Regions from separate parts of the Metabacillus sp. RB-C-LZQ-3-1 genome, predicted to be linked through region 3. Evidence: riboswitches for the same ligand, from Rfam matches in the RefSeq annotation. Region 3 holds a riboswitch; each other region holds the start of a gene.

Region 1 (4,217 bases), on a different contig from region 3:
AAATGTTCAAATAAACTCAGCCTTACGAGAAGAAGATACAACATATGGACGAGTAAAATGGGGTATCGTTCCAAAAACGCATGGAGATGGATATAACGTTCAATATTACTACACAGATAATGTAGATAATACAAGGGGTTATATTGATACTGGAATGGATTTATGGACTGATGGAGCTGCTCCTGCTATTCAATTTAGAAATTATAGTGATACTAGTGATTTTTTTAGTAGAGGTTGGTCTACAGCAGCCATTGATGTTCGATTAAAGTATAGTGATCCACATTCAGGATATAAGCGTTCACGTTATGCTTGGTCAACATCAACAGTTACACCGACAACATGGTCTGCTTGGAGTACCAGTTCAAATTACGTTGTTTCGAATAGTAGTTACGGGCAATGGTATCTACATGTTCAAGCAGAAGATAATGTTGGTAATATTGTGACAACTTATAAAGGTACGTATAATTTTAATAATCCACCGAATGCTGATTTTACAGAAAGTCCTAATCCAACTGACCGTACTAAAAATGTATGCTTTACAAATAAGTCAACTGATCCTAATGGAAATGCGTTAACTTATGATTGGGATTACCGTAAAAAGGGTACTACGACGTGGATTAACATGAGTACAACTACAAATCCTTGTTTTAAATTTAGTGAAGTTACCACTTATGAAGTAAGACTGATCGCAACTGATTCAAATGGTGCTAGTGATTCATTAATTCGCGATGTTGTAGTGGTTAATTTACCACCTGTCGCGCAATTTAAATTTGATAAGTCAACTTACTATATTGGTGACACTATGCAGATAACCACTCTTGCTTATGATCCAGATGGAGATGCTATTACTCATTATTATGAAATTACGAAACCGAACAATGTTAAAGTTACGTTTAATACTCCTAATTTTTCTTATATCCCGGATATACCAGGGTATTACACCTTTAAGCAGACAGTAACTGATACATTCGGAGCAAGCGATACCGCAACATCTACGATTTATGTAAATGATTTAACTCTAAAAGGATATGTTAAGCACACACCTGAGTGGGTACAAAAGCACACTATAAAAGGGAATACACCTAATCAATTCTATTCGGGTGAGAAATTTATTTTAGAAGCTGATGTAACAGCATACCCTATCACTTACCTAAATGTTAAATTTGATGGTTATCAAGTAAACGGAAATCTTTATACTTCTACCGTTAGTTTACCTTACAATACACCTACATTTAGAAATGGAGAATTATTTGATTCAACATGGGTTGAGGGTGGAACGCAATTAGCTAATGGAACAGCAATATTCTCATTTGAAGTCAAATATAGTAATGGAATTGTGAAAAGGGATACCGTACAAGTAGAGATTATTGGAAGTGTATTTGATGTATTTAGGGTTCATAAGAAATTTTAGACTTTAGAATTATTTGATCACTCTTACTATGATAGAGTGGTCTTTTTTTATTTTTTCCAGTATAAAAATATAGATTCTACAAAAAATAATTGTTCCATTACCTCGAATAAAGTCGGAATAATATGGAATTTTTTTGTTTCTATCTTGGGTAATTATGTATTATACTTTTTATATAATACATAATTATTACAAATCACTAACAATAAAACCAGAGACTTATTACCATTTCGGAAAAGTTCATATGGAATAATAATACACAGTATTATGACTTATAATCTATAGAGTTTTTAGCGAAAACCTTTTAAACTGTATAATTAGAAGGGCTGAAATTAATGCGAATTGATGTGAAGAAGAAATTTGGTCAAAAAGTTAGACATTATAGGAGAAAAAAAGGTATCTCGCAGGAAGAACTTGGGCACTTAACTAATCTTCATCAAACATACGTGAGTGATGTAGAGAGAGGATTACGAAACATTTCGCTTGAAAATATCTATGAAATTGCGATTGCTTTAGAAGTTAAAATGTCTGACCTCTTGGATTTTGACTAATTTCCATCATCATCTTAATAATAAAAATAATTGGAAGTATTGAAAGAATGTTCTTATTTGGGCGCTTTGAACATTCATGAACAAGTAGCGCAACCGGCCATTATGTAAGTTATGGCTTTTTATTTTGTTTCTACAAAATATCAGAACATTACATCAATTTTATAAACCTGTTTGTTATTTATCATAAATCAACCCCCAATTTTATAAGAGGACTATCGAATTATATTTATATGAGCTTATAGATTCTTATATAAAAAATTCTTATTTTGTTTAAAAGTAGTGAATCTAAAAGTTTTCTCTTAAATTTCACATATAATAAATTCAAGAGAAGTGAAGGAAGGTTTTCAACATGCCATTAATCCGAAACAGGGAAGGTATAGATAATTTATTATTAAGTGCAAGAGAATTTGTTGTTAGAGAAAGTTTGATTTTAATTAATGAAGATACTGTTGCAGAACATATTTCTTTAACTAAAGAGCTTAAAACGGTATGGGAAGACGCTTTTAGTGAAACAGTAGATGTACTATACGCAACTTCTAAAGAATATCCTTTATCTAAAGTACCTAAAACTCAGAGAGATAGTCTTTTAAAAGTAAAATATATTGAAAACAGTTTCATATTAACTCGTGACGAAGTAAAAGAATATCTTTTAACTCATTAAGGGGGTAAGTAAGATTTTTATATCTTACTTACCCTTTTTGTTTTCTTCTCTTATTGAATGAACTAGGAAGATACGATATAATAAGGATATTCAAACTTTTTCTTTTTTCTTTTTTATGCGACCATATTTCCGTTAAGGTCAGCTGTTTACTACCAAACATTTAGAAGCCTCTGGGCTTAGGTTCGACACTTCATTGTGTCTTTATTAAACCTAATGTCCAGGGGCTTTTTTGTTTTGTCTTGGAAAAAGAGAGTGTTTGAAATAAAAAAACTTTTAGAGAGAGGAAGTATTTTATGAAAGGTGAGAGTTTACTGATTTGTAATGTATGCAGTGGTACTTGTGAAAAGACATTTATCCGAATAAAAGGAAAGTCTTTCTGTTCAGATGATTGTCTTTTGAAAGAGGAAGGAGATGAAGGGAATGTTTAAGCTAACATGCTTTGCTCCAGCTCATCCTTCTAAACTTGGACCCGCTTTAGCAGCAGTACATTTCAAAAATGTGAAAGGTAAGTTTGTATGGCAAATGGATGGCGCTCAATTTGTAATCGAGCCATTTAAGAATTACGGTGATCATCAAGCGTCATACGGTTACAGAGTTTATTTTGATGGTTCCATTGATGGTGCAATGTATTTATTTGAAATGTCAATGGGTTGTTTTTCACCTCAGATTAATGGGGTTGAATACACAATATATCATCAATCTAAAACTCAAGAATCGTGGATTAAGGACTTCCTAAAACGCCCTTCTTTCCGTACTTCAGATGTTCGGGGAGTGTTTCGTAAAGGTGATGTAGGAGTTGTATGTCTCCCTGATTCTACTGTAAACTTACAGATTCGCAAAAAAGGGACTAAACCATTCAAATTGATAGAGTTATTAAAAGAGATCGATTGTCTAAAGCATGACATTATGCCTGTGGACTACGATCTTTTTTCAGTTCAAGGGGTTGCAATATGAATGTATTCAATTTCTATACTAAACAAAGTCAATTTACGATTGGCCCGAATTACGTGGTCAAGAATGGTGGAGAAGTGGTTGCGGAAGGAACGATATTTATTTTTCAACTGCTTTTAGGATATCCAGCTTGGATTATCGTGAACGCGGAAAATGAATTTATTCCTCCACAAATTATTAGAACCGAAAGAGTGATTTCTGTTTTGCCTGAACATGAACATTTCGATGGGATTCAATGCCCTCCAAAGTTTCTATACCAGGTAGATTTTGTCTTAGATAAAAAAGCAAAAAGAATCACTGTTAACGCTGTAGATGAAGCTCATGTAATGGAGTTTGTCAAAACTTATTATCAAGAGTCGACAAACATACGAATTAACCAAACAAAGGAGAGAGTATCATGTTAAAAAATAAAATTGAGGATTTATTCAAACCACAATATATGAAAGAAAAGTTGTTCTATATGCTTAAGAAAAACGGTGAGTTCATTAAGCTTGATACGAATTTAGGCTATTTATATTCTCTACCAATCGGTGAATCTGAGGGAAAAGAAATTAGAGTAGAAGTAGCTTTACGATCAGGAAGAGAACTAACTATTCTTAATGCGTTTGTTAACGAACTTTCAGTTTCAGCTTAATTTAGGAGAGTG
Region 2 (4,217 bases), on a different contig from region 3:
CACAAAAGATTTTACAACTTTATCAATATCTGTGATATTTACAACAATTCCCGATTCACTGTTTAAATGACCTTTTACCATGACTTCAAGTGTATAATCGTGCCCATGACCGTGTTTGTTACTACACGGCCCAAACACCTTAATATTTTCCTCTTCACTCCAATCTTCAATGCGGTAGGAATGTGCTGCTGAAAAATACATTTTTCTTGAAAGGTAAAGCATGAAGGTGTCCTCCTATCAATTTTTTCCTATAGGGAAAATATTGCTTCATTATTAAGTTAAGATAAAATCTAAATGATGTAGGAACCTTTATCTTTTAGGATCTCTTCTTCATCATGTAACTATATCCGAATACATCTGTTATTCTTATCACTTCTTCATCAATTTTCTCAATGGTTTGAATCCAATCATTATTAATTTGTTTTTCAATTTCTTTAGCTTTTCTTAATAAAGACTCTTTTTCTATTAAATAAGTATTAGATTCTTGATTTATTTGAATCATACTAAAATGATTACGTTCAACATGTACAACATGATAGAAAATCCATGCTAATGAATCTTCAATTCTTAACAAATATCCTTCTTTTGTTTCTATTGGGATAGGCCTCGTAATCGTATTTTGAATGACTTCTTGAAGATTGTCATCCGCTATAGAAGGCATCAGAAGTTTAAATGTGAATTGCTCATTATTATTGAAGTCAACATCTGATAAATAACTAAAAGCCTCAATTTCCAGCTCTTTTTCTCCAACAAATTCCTTTAGTTTTGTTAGTTCGTATAAAGAAAAGGGTATATCAGATTTTTTGATATAAGATGATCCGCTTAAATATTCAGGATTAAAGTCTTCAATAAACGAATGAAGATTGATATTTATATCCATCTTTGAGAAGCGTTTCTGTGTTGTTCTTATCGAAAAGGCATGATTATCACACGCAAACCAACGTCGTTTTAATTCCTCTGCTACATAGGGCATCGTCCCGCTTCCACAATAAAAGTCACCTATTAAATCCCCTTTTTTTGTAGTAGCTTCAAGGATCCTTTTTAACAATGCTTCGGGCTTTTGAGATGGAAAATACGTATTCTCTTCTCCTAAATCATAACCGCCTAGATCATCCCAAACCGATGGATATACAACATCATCTTTTTTAAGATAATTCCTAGTTTTACTATAAAAGAACAGTGTTTCATGTTGATATCCGAACTGATTTATACCAGTATTCCATGGCGTTTGGGCATGTTTCCAGATAACCTCCATTAAGAAGTTCTCTTTGCCAAAAACTTCATCTAAAACTACTTTGACGTAATGAGCCATAAATAGATTAATTTGTAATACAACTGTTCCTGTATCACTCAGTAATTCTCTCGCAAGTTCTATTCTTTTTTTATAGTCTTTTAAATACAATTCGGGTTGAAAATAATCTCGAACAGTCCTTAATTCATCCCAGGGATGAACAAATTCAATCCCCTTATCATTTTGCATAGAAAATATTAATCCAGAATTAAATGGTCCATCTAAGTAAATCATGTCAAACTTTCCGGAATAACCATCTGCAATTAACTGCTGCATAATTCTTTGATTATCACCAAAAACAATAGAACGATGTAAATTATTTATTTCTGGGTAAATGAACAACGTGATCTCTCCTTAGCATTTACCGATATGAGCGGCAATCCTTTTTATCATTATTTTTATCTTCTGGACCTATCAATCTCTCTGCAAAGCTCTCTCAAATTCATCTACAAGTGCAACATTTTCTTTAAAAACACCTTTTTTAATCGTTGTTACTGTTGAGCTTCCTGGTTTTTTCACCCCTCTAGCACACATACATAGATGCTGGCCTTCGATGCTTACGATCACTCCATCAGGTTGCAGAACATTCATGACAGCATTTGCAATTTGTTGTGTCATACGCTCTTGAACTTGCGGTCTTTTGGAGACTAATTCTACCAGGCGGGCAAACTTACTTAACCCTACGACTCTGCCATTTGGAATATAGCCGATATGCGCCTTACCAAAAAACGGAATTAGGTGATGTTCACAAAATGTATAATAGTTGATATCTTTCACAACAACGATGCCTTCATACTCTTCTTCAAAAGTTGTTGTTAAAGCTGTTTCAGGATCAACACCTACTCCCGCAAATACTTCACGATACATTTTTGCCACACGTTTTGGTGTATCTACTAATCCTTCTCTATCAGGATCTTCTCCCAATAACTCTAAAATTCCACGTATATGTTCCTCTAATAAAGCCTTTTTCATTTCAACAGTCATAATCTTTCCTCCTCATAAAAGTATAAAAAAATGCCTACCAAAATAAGATTGGTAGGCATAGCTTTTTTCCAATCCTTTTCGGTAACCCGGCGACCGTAGAGAAGTTCTCCTTAGGCCCGTAGCTTTGCGTCCCCAACTTTCGAAGGGTTTGCCATTATCGAAGGTATGTCATTTTTATTTATATCGTCAAATAGTCCTGAATTGTTTAGTGGTACTTTTACCCTTTTAGTATATAACTACTATATTTTCAAGTAAATATATTTTTATTTTTTATAATTATATGATAATTCAAGCGTGTTTCAGTCGAATATTGTCGACAATCTGCAACTTAACTTCTACAGTTGTTCCATACCCTTTTCAATCACTTTTATGACGGTGTTTACTTTCATATTAACTTTTTTCACCATAAACATTCACATTTATTTTTATAGAAACCACTTGATTATGTTGAATAACTATTCTTAAACGAAAGAGCCGATCCCCTTATCGGAATCGGCTCTCCATATTATTATATCGTTTTAGGCTTCATCTGTGGCTTAGCCTCGTTATTTAATTTCTGAACAGCTTCTTTGCTTGTATCTACACGTTTTACAAAGATAGAAAGAACTAATGCCACAATATTTATTCCTAAAGCAACGTAGAATGAATATTGAATTCCCGCTAATAATGATTTCTGCATGAGTAATGCCTGACTAGAAGCAGTTAAAGTTGTTGGATCTACACCAGACATTAAGTTTTCTGCTTCTGATGTTGTTACGGAGTTCATGATCGTTACAAGAATAGCCGTACCAATGGAACCGGACACTTGTTGTACTGTATTATTAACAGCTGTACCATGTGGGTTTAATACGTTTGGTAATTGATTTAACCCATTTGTCATAATTGGCATCATCACCATTGACATCCCAAACATACGAAGGGAGTATATGAAAATGATATGACCATAACTAGTGTCAAGCTGTACATTTGCTAACATGTACGTGGAAACAGCTGTTACCGATAAGCCTAAAACTGCAAGAACACGCGGTCCAAATTTATCGAATAACTTACCTGTAATTGGTGACATCAATCCCATAATGATCGCACCAGGTAACATCATTAATCCTGAATCAAGCGGTGAAATACCTCTAACATTTTGCACATAAGCAGGTGTTAAAATCATACCGGAAAACATGGCTACTGCATTCACAATCATAATAACTGAGCCAAGTGCAAACATTGGATATTTATAAACGCGTAAATCTAATAATGGTTTTTCCATTTTCAATTGACGAACAACGAAAATAACTAAAGCAATCACACCAGCGATCAGAGTTGTTAAAACGATTGGATCTGTCCAGCCATCTGAGCTTGCTGAACTGAAACCATATAATAGACCTCCAAAACCAATTGAAGATAAAACAACTGAGAAGTAATCAAGCTTCGCTTCTTTGTTTTGCTCCATTACATTTTGGAATTTAAAGAACGCTAATAATAGTGTTATAACAGCTAATGGTAAAATCATTTCAAATAGTAAACGCCAGTCATAGTGTTCAACAATATAACCTGATAAAGTTGGTCCGATTGCCGGAGCTGTAATCATAACTAATCCAAAAACACCCATTGCTGCACCACGTTTTTCACGTGGAAAGCTGACAAGCATAACATTCATTAATAAAGGTCCCATTACAGAAGAACCTGCTGCTTGAATCATACGACCTGTAAGTAATAAACTAAAGTTAGGTGAAAATGCTGCTAATGCTGTACCTAACGTAAAGATAATCATCGATGTGATAAACAAGCTACGGTTAGAAAATCTTGTGAGTAAAAAGGCCGAAGCCGGAATTAATACACCACTGACAAGCATATAACCAGTAGCAAGCCATTGGATTGTTGAATAATCCTTAATTCCCAAGTCCACCATCATAGAAGGTAATGCCACATTTAACAGTGAGTTATTTAA
Region 3 (4,217 bases):
TGACAATAGTCGTAATCGCACATCGATTGTCAACGATACGAAATGCGGATCAAGTAGTCGTTCTAGATAAAGGTTCAGTTATTCAATATGGTGAGTTTGGCAGTTTAGCTAAAGAGAAGCATGGTATGCTTGGTCATCTTCTGGAAAGTCAAATGGAAGCGAGTTTGTAAGAATCTGAATTTTAGAAGAACTACAGATAGATGTACAAACTGGAGAGGTGTTTATGGGAAAGGGGAGATTACTTCAATTTTCGTTACTGGGTCTATGTGTCTTGATTGTTATCTTTACGATATGGGATAACAATAGAATAAAGGTCATCGAACAAGAGATCGAAATTGAAGATTTACCACAAGAATTTGAGGGATTTAAAATCCTTCAAATATCGGATTTACATGAAAAGACATTTGGGTATAAACAAGAAAGACTCATCAAAAAAATAAATTCAATTAATTACGATGTTATCGCACTAACTGGTGATTTATTAGTTATTGTAGATAGTAAAAATTATTCTCCAGCTTATGACTTGTTAGAGGGTATTAACAATAAGGAACATATGCTATTTGTTCCAGGGAATACCGACCCAAATCCATATGTTGTTAATTCGGATCGATCTATTTCAAAAAATCCATTTATTTTGGGGATGGAGGGCAGAGGGGTACAATTGCTAGATTCAGTCTATACAGTTGATAAAAAGAATGCTTCAATTAATTTTGTGAACTTTGATTTATCTAAGCTTGAACCTACGAGTAAGCTTGATAATCTAGAAAAGAATGACCTACTAGTAATATTAAATCATTATCCAATAGTAGATAAAAGAATTGAACAGATAAATGCAGACTCACACTTTTATTTTAGGGAGTATGATTTAATCATAGCTGGACATTATCATGGTGGGCAAATAAGATTTCCATTTGTCGGTGCCTTATTTATACCTGAACCATTCTATTCTAATAATGGACTATTTCCACCGCAAGATCGAGTTAAAGGGTTGTGGGAATATAATGGTATAAAACAATATGTTAGTGCAGGCTTAGGTAGTAGTAATGCAATACCGTTCTTAAAGTTTCGTTTCCTGAATCCTCCCGAGATAAATCTGTTAATTCTAACAAAGAAATAATGAATAAACGATTAATTAATTGAATTGGGGCGTGTAAAAAAGATGGTGGATTATGACACAGTTAGGACATTTTCATATCTCGTTATTTTTATTAAGAAATAAAATTCATAGTAGGGATTTACAGTATGTCTAGCATATTTTTTTACAAAATTGTTAAATTTGTAAAAAACAAAAAAGCACAATCAGCAGCCCATCAAGCCGCCAACCATGCCCTCATTTATCATTGTCATTCTGTAGTTTCCACTTGTTAAATTCCAAAAATTCTCTAAACTGTTCTTTAGACACACCGGACTTCATTGCATCCTGAACAAGCTTTGTCCATTCTAAATCGAGCTCCTCTTGATCGGTTTCGTTTTGTTCATTTAGAAGAGTATTTACTGATACACCAAGAACAGATGAGACCTTTTCTAAAAATTGAACAGAAGGATTTGACTGGAGATTACGCTCAATCGAACTTAAGTAGGATTTTGCTACTCCTGCTCGTTCTGCTAGTTCAGATAGTGATAGATTTTTTTGAGTGCGATATTTTTTTATTCTTGGACCAATCACGTCAAGTCACCTTCCTTAATGAAGCCATTATAACATATAAAGAAGGGTTTGTTTGATATGAAGAACACAAAAAGAAAAAAATTTACACAGATTTAATACATTTTTATGATGTTTTTAAAACGGCATTTGACTTTTGAGTTAAGAAATCTTTAATCTCTTCTACACTGATTCCTAGTTCAAGTGCTTCTAGTATCAACTCGACCCATTCTTGATCAAGCTGTCCGTCTTGTGTAATTTTTTCTTTTATCTCCATTATTCTTAGCCTCCTAAAATACTAATCTGTATTTCAGGCAGTCCAGCCGTCTTAGTTTGTGTAAACTGAAGACCCGTGACTTTGCGTCCCTATTTTTCAATAGGTTTGCCTTTGTACTGATTATTTTGTCACTGATTGTTGGTTATTATATTCCTATTGTCCCTTATTTATGTATAACTAATTGACTATTTACAATTTCTATTATAAAAAAGATTTATTAGGATGTATGCTGAACTTTGTCGATGAGGTTAAAATTTTTCATTTATCTGTAATTTTTACAATAGATTTACAAAAGTAGTTGTAAATTAAGGTTTCTGGGTTTTCTCATTCCGATAATTTTACATTAAAGTAATATAAATGACTGAATAATAAAATTAAATTTTGTCGAACAAAATTTAATTTTATCGATTTGTAAAACTCCTAAGTAATAGATATCATTACTTAGGAGTTTAAAATCCCCTGTGGAGTTATATAAAAAATCCCGCCATTCTGAATTGTAATATTGATTTGAGGCTCATAAAGATCTTTTAATGCTTCTTTTTCAACTTCATAGCATTCAGGTTTTTCTTCTAAGTCCTCGTAAAAATGATTTAATAGCTTTAAGTCCTCGTTCCATCTTTCTCTAGCTTTGTCAGCCCATGTATGATCTTGCTTCCTTATGTCTTCCAAGATGAATTGCTCGATTCGCTTTAATCCGCTTTGTGGTTTAATGAGCGGTGTCATCGTAAAGCAGAGGTCAGGGATTTTAGGTGTTAATTCTAATTTTTCCAGTTTTTCTTGAAAGTTTTCGATTAGAACGCCACTAACTAAATGTAAACCAATTGAATAAAGTTGATCCTTTTTCATATCACATTGATAGGAAACTATAATGTTAACGCCAATCCAGGGGTGGAGGGGAACATTTCCTCCTTGTGTTTTGACTTGCTCAAAAAGTCTGATATAGCTTCCTAGAGTTTTAGTCGATTGAAAAATTTGGTGAAGACGGGGCGCACCGAAATGCATGACCTCACCTTTCAGGTCTTTTGGCGCACGATTTTGATCAGTAATAAGGGTAAGCTTCATAGGATTTGGAACCCCATTAGTTTTTTCAAGGTAGTGCCAGTAAAATGGTCGGTTCATTAAAAGCTTATCCATTTCAATTGTCAGCTGAACAGTCATGTATCCTTCCTGATTTTCAAGTATGTTACAGGAATTCGACGAAAAGAAGCTTTCTAAAAAATGATGGATTTGCTCTTGTTGCATATTGTCGCCACCCTTCTACTTATCTCCGCTTGCTGCTTTTCTTTGCTCTTGTGAGTACTGAGCAAAGTCGAGAATCGATGTTAAATTTTCCATTTTAATTTTCATTTCACGGTCGCTTTTTGAGTGATACATGATATCCTGCAGGTGTTCCTCTAAATTTTTGATTTCTAATCTTGTAAGGATTTCATCCAGGTTACCAATGACTTTTTCAAATAAATTAATTTTGTCATATAAGAGAGTTAAAATATGTTCTTCAACCGTGTTTTTGGTTGCCATATTGAATATATTAACGTCATTTTCTTGTCCAAGACGATGGATACGGCCAATTCGTTGTTCTAAACGCATTGGGTTCCATGGTAAATCATAATTGATAATGTTATGACAAAATTGAAGGTTGATTCCTTCGCCGCCAGCTTCAGTTGCAATTAAAACTTGAACACGATTTTTAAAAAGCTCCTTCATCCAATCTTTTTTTCCTCTTTTAAAGCCTCCGCGAAAGGGAACTGATGTAATACCATGCTGTTGAAGAAACCATTGTAAATAAAATTGAGTTGCACGATATTCGGTAAAAATAATGACTTTATCATCAAGTTCTTTTATTAATTCAACAACTTTTAAGGCTTTTGAGTTTTGTGTAACACCGTCAATCGCCATCATAATGTCTTTTATAACATGATTAGGGAGGGCAGCTTCCTCTTCCTCAGGGAGGTCAAGCATTTTCTTAAGCGTCATATAGACAGCTTCACGACTACTGCAGGCTTCTCGCTGTAAAGTCATGATTGAGAACGTGTTTGCTGCATATTGTGATGATGATTTAAGAGCTGTAATGGTGTCATAAAGATGTTGTTCAGTTTCTGAAAATTCAATTGGTATTGTTTCGACATTTCGCTTTGGCCATTCGATTCCTGTGTCACCGCGCCGATTACGAATCATCACTTTGTTAATAAGCTCTCTTAGTTGTTCATGATCTTCAATAGAACGTTCCTTTGCAGAAAACACATCTGAAAAATAGGCTTCATTCCCGAGATGGCCAGGTTTTAATAAGGATACTAAGTT
Region 4 (4,217 bases), on a different contig from region 3:
AGCTTTTAGAGAGTTTGAGAGTGAAAATAGAAAGGGAGAAGGACAATGACCGATAAAAAACTAGATATGATTTTGACTGCTTTAAGTGAATTCAGAGGCGATTTTGATAAGTTTAAGAATGAAAGTCAGGAGCAGTCGGAAGAAAATAAAAAGCAATTTAAAGAGATTAAGGAACAACTAGTACGTATAGAAGAAACAACCCTTCGTTTAGAAGCAGAACAACCTAAAGATATTACTGCAATCTTGATTCAAATTAGTAAAAAGCTAGATGAACGAGATAATGATCTACAAGCTTTGAATAAAAGAGTTTTTAGAACTGAAAGCGAAATTGAAAGGTTGACTCGTCAATAAGTCTATGAAAAAGGAAATTTTACTGTTATTGTCGAAATATAGAAAAAAGAAAAACCGCCCTGTCTTTGGTCGGATAGGCGGTTTCTCAAATCATAGAGGACAGGAATTAGTGTCCCTTTATTACTTATAGGATATTTATATTCTAACATATTGGGACTAATTCCTGCTACATAGGGAGAGGAATTAGATGAGAAAAAATTTTAATGAAGCTGAAAAGAGAGCTAGATTAAGAGAAATTCAAAATGAAAAGATTTTAACAGAAGAAGAACTTAAAACTGCTACTGAATTGCAAACTAAAGCAAATTCTAGAGGAATGATATTGATTCCTGAAAGAAAAGTAAAAAATAAAGCGAGGTTTGTCCAGTTGAACCAAGCCAATCTTTTATACTTGCGTAAAATTAAATATTTAACTACTGCCGAAAAAACTTTTTTAATAGATATTGCTCCTCATGTTGAAATTGAATCTAATTGCATTGTAGAAGATTGCAAGAAAACTAATTCAACACCTTTAACTCAAACTGATCTTGCAACAGTTTTAGGAAAGAAAAAGCAGAATGTAAATCCAGTTATAAAGGGGTTAATCGATAAAGGGATTCTAGCACGTTCTGAAAGTGGTTTAGAAGATAATAATGTTAGAGCTTATGCTTTATTTGTAAACCCTCATATCATGTTTTCAGGAGATAGAGACAACGTAAATGGAACTCTAAAAGCTATGTTTAGAAAAACTCCTGCTGAACTTAAAAAGTTACCTGAAAAATTATTTTAGAGCCTAAAATTAAGGCTCTTTTTTATTTGTTTCGTAGTAATGATTTTTCATTACAAAAGTAATGATTTTTCATTACTACGAAACTATCAAAAAAACTAGTAATATCAAGGGTTAAACCTACTTTTTTAACTTCTTCCCTTCTTACTCTATATTAAATAGCAATTCGTCCTAAGTTTTACAACCTTTATTTTATATATTTTTCGTTATCTGCCCTAAAGGCAAAAAGGTTGCCCTAAAGGCAACCTAATTTAGTCTGTAAGAGATTCTGAAAGTCTTTTTATTGTGGGTATTAATTGTTCGAAATGTGGCTTTATAATAAAATCTTTTGCTCCAGATCGTATTGCTTCTATCATCGTATATTTTGTAGCTAAGGCTGAAAATACTATCACTTTGGCTTTAGGGTTAATTTTTATTATTTCTCTAAGAGCCACAATTCCATCTATATTAGGCATTGTTAAATCAAGTAATACTATATCTGGTTGGTAATGTTCAAAATAATCGATTGCTTCTTTTCCATCTTTAGCTTCTGCAATTACATGATAATCCTCTTGTTCAATAATTTTTTTAATCGTTGTTCTCATAAATGAAGAATCATCTGCTATTAATACTTTTTTCATAATTATTTCTCCCCTTTAGGGAAAAACTCGGCTTTATATTGTAATACTAAAACTTTAAAAAAATTAATTTATAGTTTATAGATGATAATTGTAGAATTCTGTTAATAAAGCTGGTTTTCCTAATAAATAACCTTGGGCAATAGGAATACCTAAGGATTTTGCCATTTCCATATCCAATTCATCTTCTAAACCTTCTAAAATTAATTGACTTTTATATTCTTGACAATAATTTAGAAAAAATGAAATAAGGGATTGTTTTTGTTTAGAAGATTTTAGTTCTTTTGAAAAATATCGATCTAACTTTAAATAGTCTGGATTTAGCTCTATAATAGTTTTCAAATTACAATATCCATGTCCAATATCATCAATAGCAATTAAAAATCCATGTTTTTTTATTTCCAATATTCTAGTTTTAAATGTATCAAAATCCTGAATATTTTCAGATTCAGAAATCTCTAGAATAATTTCTTGACTATTTAAATAATTTTCAGCCATAATTTTATTGAGAAAATATGGGAAATCAGGATTTACGATAGTCGATGGAAGTATATTCAAAAATAATTTCCCGTCTTTTTTAGATAATCCTGCTGAATTGTAGGTAGAAATAGCTTTATGAATAGACCCAGAATCTAATTCATAGAGCTTATTTCCTTTTATTGCTTCTTGGAAAATATATTCAGGATTAGAATACATATTGGATCTGAGAAGTACTTCAAAACCCAATATATTCCCAGTTTTCAGACAAAAAATAGGCTGAAAATGGTGGAAGAATTTTTCTTCCTTTATAAAATCTTCAATAGACAAAACTCACACCTTCCTTATTCCATTTTTTTACATATAAAATAAACAAAAAGGTGAACCTGAAGAGCCTAGGTTCACCTTTTTGATCTAGTTTTCTTCGGTGGCTAGGCTACCATAGCAAAAAATGCTTTAGGTCCTTGGCTTTGCGTCCTTACCTTTCGATAAGTTTGCCTTTATCGGGAATTATTAAACTAGTGCTATTCTAACAAATTACAACAAAATTTGACAATTAAATACATGACTTTTGTCTATGTTTTTAGTTTACATAATAGCTCTTTTGGGAAGTTGATTTGCGATTCAATTTCTATATTTAGTCATATTTGGGCAAATTATACGATTTTCAGTTTGGGAAATAACACAAAAATAACCCTATAATTTAAAAGTAAGTTCTTTCATTTACTCTTGTTTGCTTCTTGTTGCTATGTGATTTACTAATTGACAAGAAGGTATTTATGATTTATTCCTAGAATTTTAAATAGAGAGGTGATAAACGCCATGGATAACACTAATCATGAGGAAACACATAGAGCCTATTGGGCGAAGGATATTGCTGATCTACTTGAAGTTACTACATCTAATTTAAGAAGATGGTCTATTGATTTAGAAAACGCTGGTTATCGCTTTTATAGAGATGAACATAATCGTCGTGCTTATTTTGAAAAAGACATTATGCCGTTAAGAAAACTAAAAGAATTTCTAGCAAATAATATGAGCAAGAATGACGCTATAAAAGCTGTTGTATCAATGTTTCCACAAGAAAATAACGGTACGTTAACGATACCTGTGAATGAAGATACAATGCGTGTATCAAAGAGTGAACTAAGGGAAATCGTGAAAGAAGCAGTAGAGGAAGAACGAGAAATGATGTTTCGAGCATTTGAAGCAAAAATGAAGGATGTGGTTGAAAAGAGAGATCGAATACTTATCCACGAGTTGAATCGTTCACTGGAAGAAAAGCGTTTAGAGATTGCAGTAGCAGAAGAACCAAAACAATCATGGTGGAAAAGATTCCTTCGAAATAAAATTGATAGATAAATAGTATAAAAGTCCTTTTTAATTACAAAAATATCAAATATAATATTTCTTATTTGGTATTTTTAAGGAGTTAAAATAAAATGGAAAATCAATTTTGTTCAACAAATCTAGTTGAGGAAAATATAATCTTTCAACTTTTAATATTGGGCTATAAATTTAAAACTGATCGAATTTCTTTTGAAAAATATTCAAAGCTATATAAAAAATTGTATGAATGGATTGACTATTATCAAGTTAATTATCGATAGATTTTAGGGAGGTTTATAAAGGGTGAAGGGGGGATTTCCCCCAAAACACCACCCTTGAGCCTGCCAGCTACTTTGATTTTACCATGTCTAATACTCGTTTATGAAATTCCTCATCAGTGATTTTTCCCTCTAAGTTGTCTATAATCAGTTTTTCTTCTTCAGGAGTTAAATATAATCCTTCTATGGCGTTGGTGGCTTTTGCATACTTCATAGCTTTCTCCCATTTTTCGCTCATGTCATCACCTTTACCTTTCTAGTTCCATGCCTTTGTACCGTTGTTTTGATTTGCTTTTACCTTTTGTTTTTTGTTGCTGACGATCTCGTTCTCGAGTCATTTCTCTACTTGCTTGTTCAATGCCCTTCATAACTGCGTCTAACAAGCCTAATCCTTTTTCTTGG

Evidence for each region. Region 3 has a riboswitch for cyclic di-GMP ahead of AC4GZ8_RS08700 (anti-repressor SinI family protein). Riboswitches for the same ligand answer to the same signal wherever they lie in the genome.
Region 1: another riboswitch for cyclic di-GMP. It lies ahead of AC4GZ8_RS19535 (hypothetical protein); the one in region 3 lies ahead of AC4GZ8_RS08700 (anti-repressor SinI family protein).
Region 2: another riboswitch for cyclic di-GMP. It lies ahead of folE (GTP cyclohydrolase I FolE); the one in region 3 lies ahead of AC4GZ8_RS08700 (anti-repressor SinI family protein).
Region 4: another riboswitch for cyclic di-GMP. It lies ahead of AC4GZ8_RS25980 (EAL domain-containing protein); the one in region 3 lies ahead of AC4GZ8_RS08700 (anti-repressor SinI family protein).

The regions. Positions count from the first base shown of each region.
Region 1 is NZ_JBZFLI010000014.1:101,930-106,146, forward strand. Features, by position in the region: gene AC4GZ8_RS19525 (PKD domain-containing protein) at 1-1,411, shown strand, start outside; gene AC4GZ8_RS19530 (helix-turn-helix domain-containing protein) at 1,744-1,959, shown strand; cyclic di-GMP riboswitch class II at 1,983-2,066, shown strand; gene AC4GZ8_RS19535 (hypothetical protein) at 2,309-2,620, shown strand; gene AC4GZ8_RS19540 (hypothetical protein) at 3,041-3,574, shown strand; gene AC4GZ8_RS19545 (hypothetical protein) at 3,571-3,975, shown strand; gene AC4GZ8_RS19550 (hypothetical protein) at 3,969-4,205, shown strand.
Region 2 is NZ_JBZFLI010000007.1:254,489-258,705, reverse strand. Features, by position in the region: gene AC4GZ8_RS13920 (6-carboxytetrahydropterin synthase) at 1-222, opposite strand, end outside; gene AC4GZ8_RS13915 (DNA methyltransferase) at 317-1,633, opposite strand; gene folE (GTP cyclohydrolase I FolE) at 1,706-2,275, opposite strand; cyclic di-GMP riboswitch class I at 2,353-2,438, opposite strand; gene AC4GZ8_RS13905 (DHA2 family efflux MFS transporter permease subunit) at 2,784-4,217, opposite strand, start outside.
Region 3 is NZ_JBZFLI010000004.1:237,291-241,507, forward strand. Features, by position in the region: gene AC4GZ8_RS08685 (ABC transporter ATP-binding protein) at 1-170, shown strand, start outside; gene AC4GZ8_RS08690 (metallophosphoesterase) at 224-1,117, shown strand; gene AC4GZ8_RS08695 (helix-turn-helix domain-containing protein) at 1,331-1,666, opposite strand; gene AC4GZ8_RS08700 (anti-repressor SinI family protein) at 1,770-1,919, opposite strand; cyclic di-GMP riboswitch class I at 1,953-2,039, opposite strand; gene AC4GZ8_RS08705 (YqhG family protein) at 2,361-3,161, opposite strand; gene AC4GZ8_RS08710 (DEAD/DEAH box helicase) at 3,177-4,217, opposite strand, start outside.
Region 4 is NZ_JBZFLI010000040.1:403-4,619, reverse strand. Features, by position in the region: gene AC4GZ8_RS26000 (hypothetical protein) at 1-56, shown strand, start outside; gene AC4GZ8_RS25995 (hypothetical protein) at 46-351, shown strand; gene AC4GZ8_RS25990 (MarR family transcriptional regulator) at 539-1,117, shown strand; gene AC4GZ8_RS25985 (response regulator) at 1,366-1,734, opposite strand; gene AC4GZ8_RS25980 (EAL domain-containing protein) at 1,810-2,538, opposite strand; cyclic di-GMP riboswitch class I at 2,632-2,717, opposite strand; gene AC4GZ8_RS25975 (MerR family transcriptional regulator) at 3,031-3,570, shown strand; gene AC4GZ8_RS25970 (antitoxin VbhA family protein) at 3,886-4,053, opposite strand; partial or broken gene AC4GZ8_RS25965 (hypothetical protein) at 4,064-4,217, opposite strand, start outside.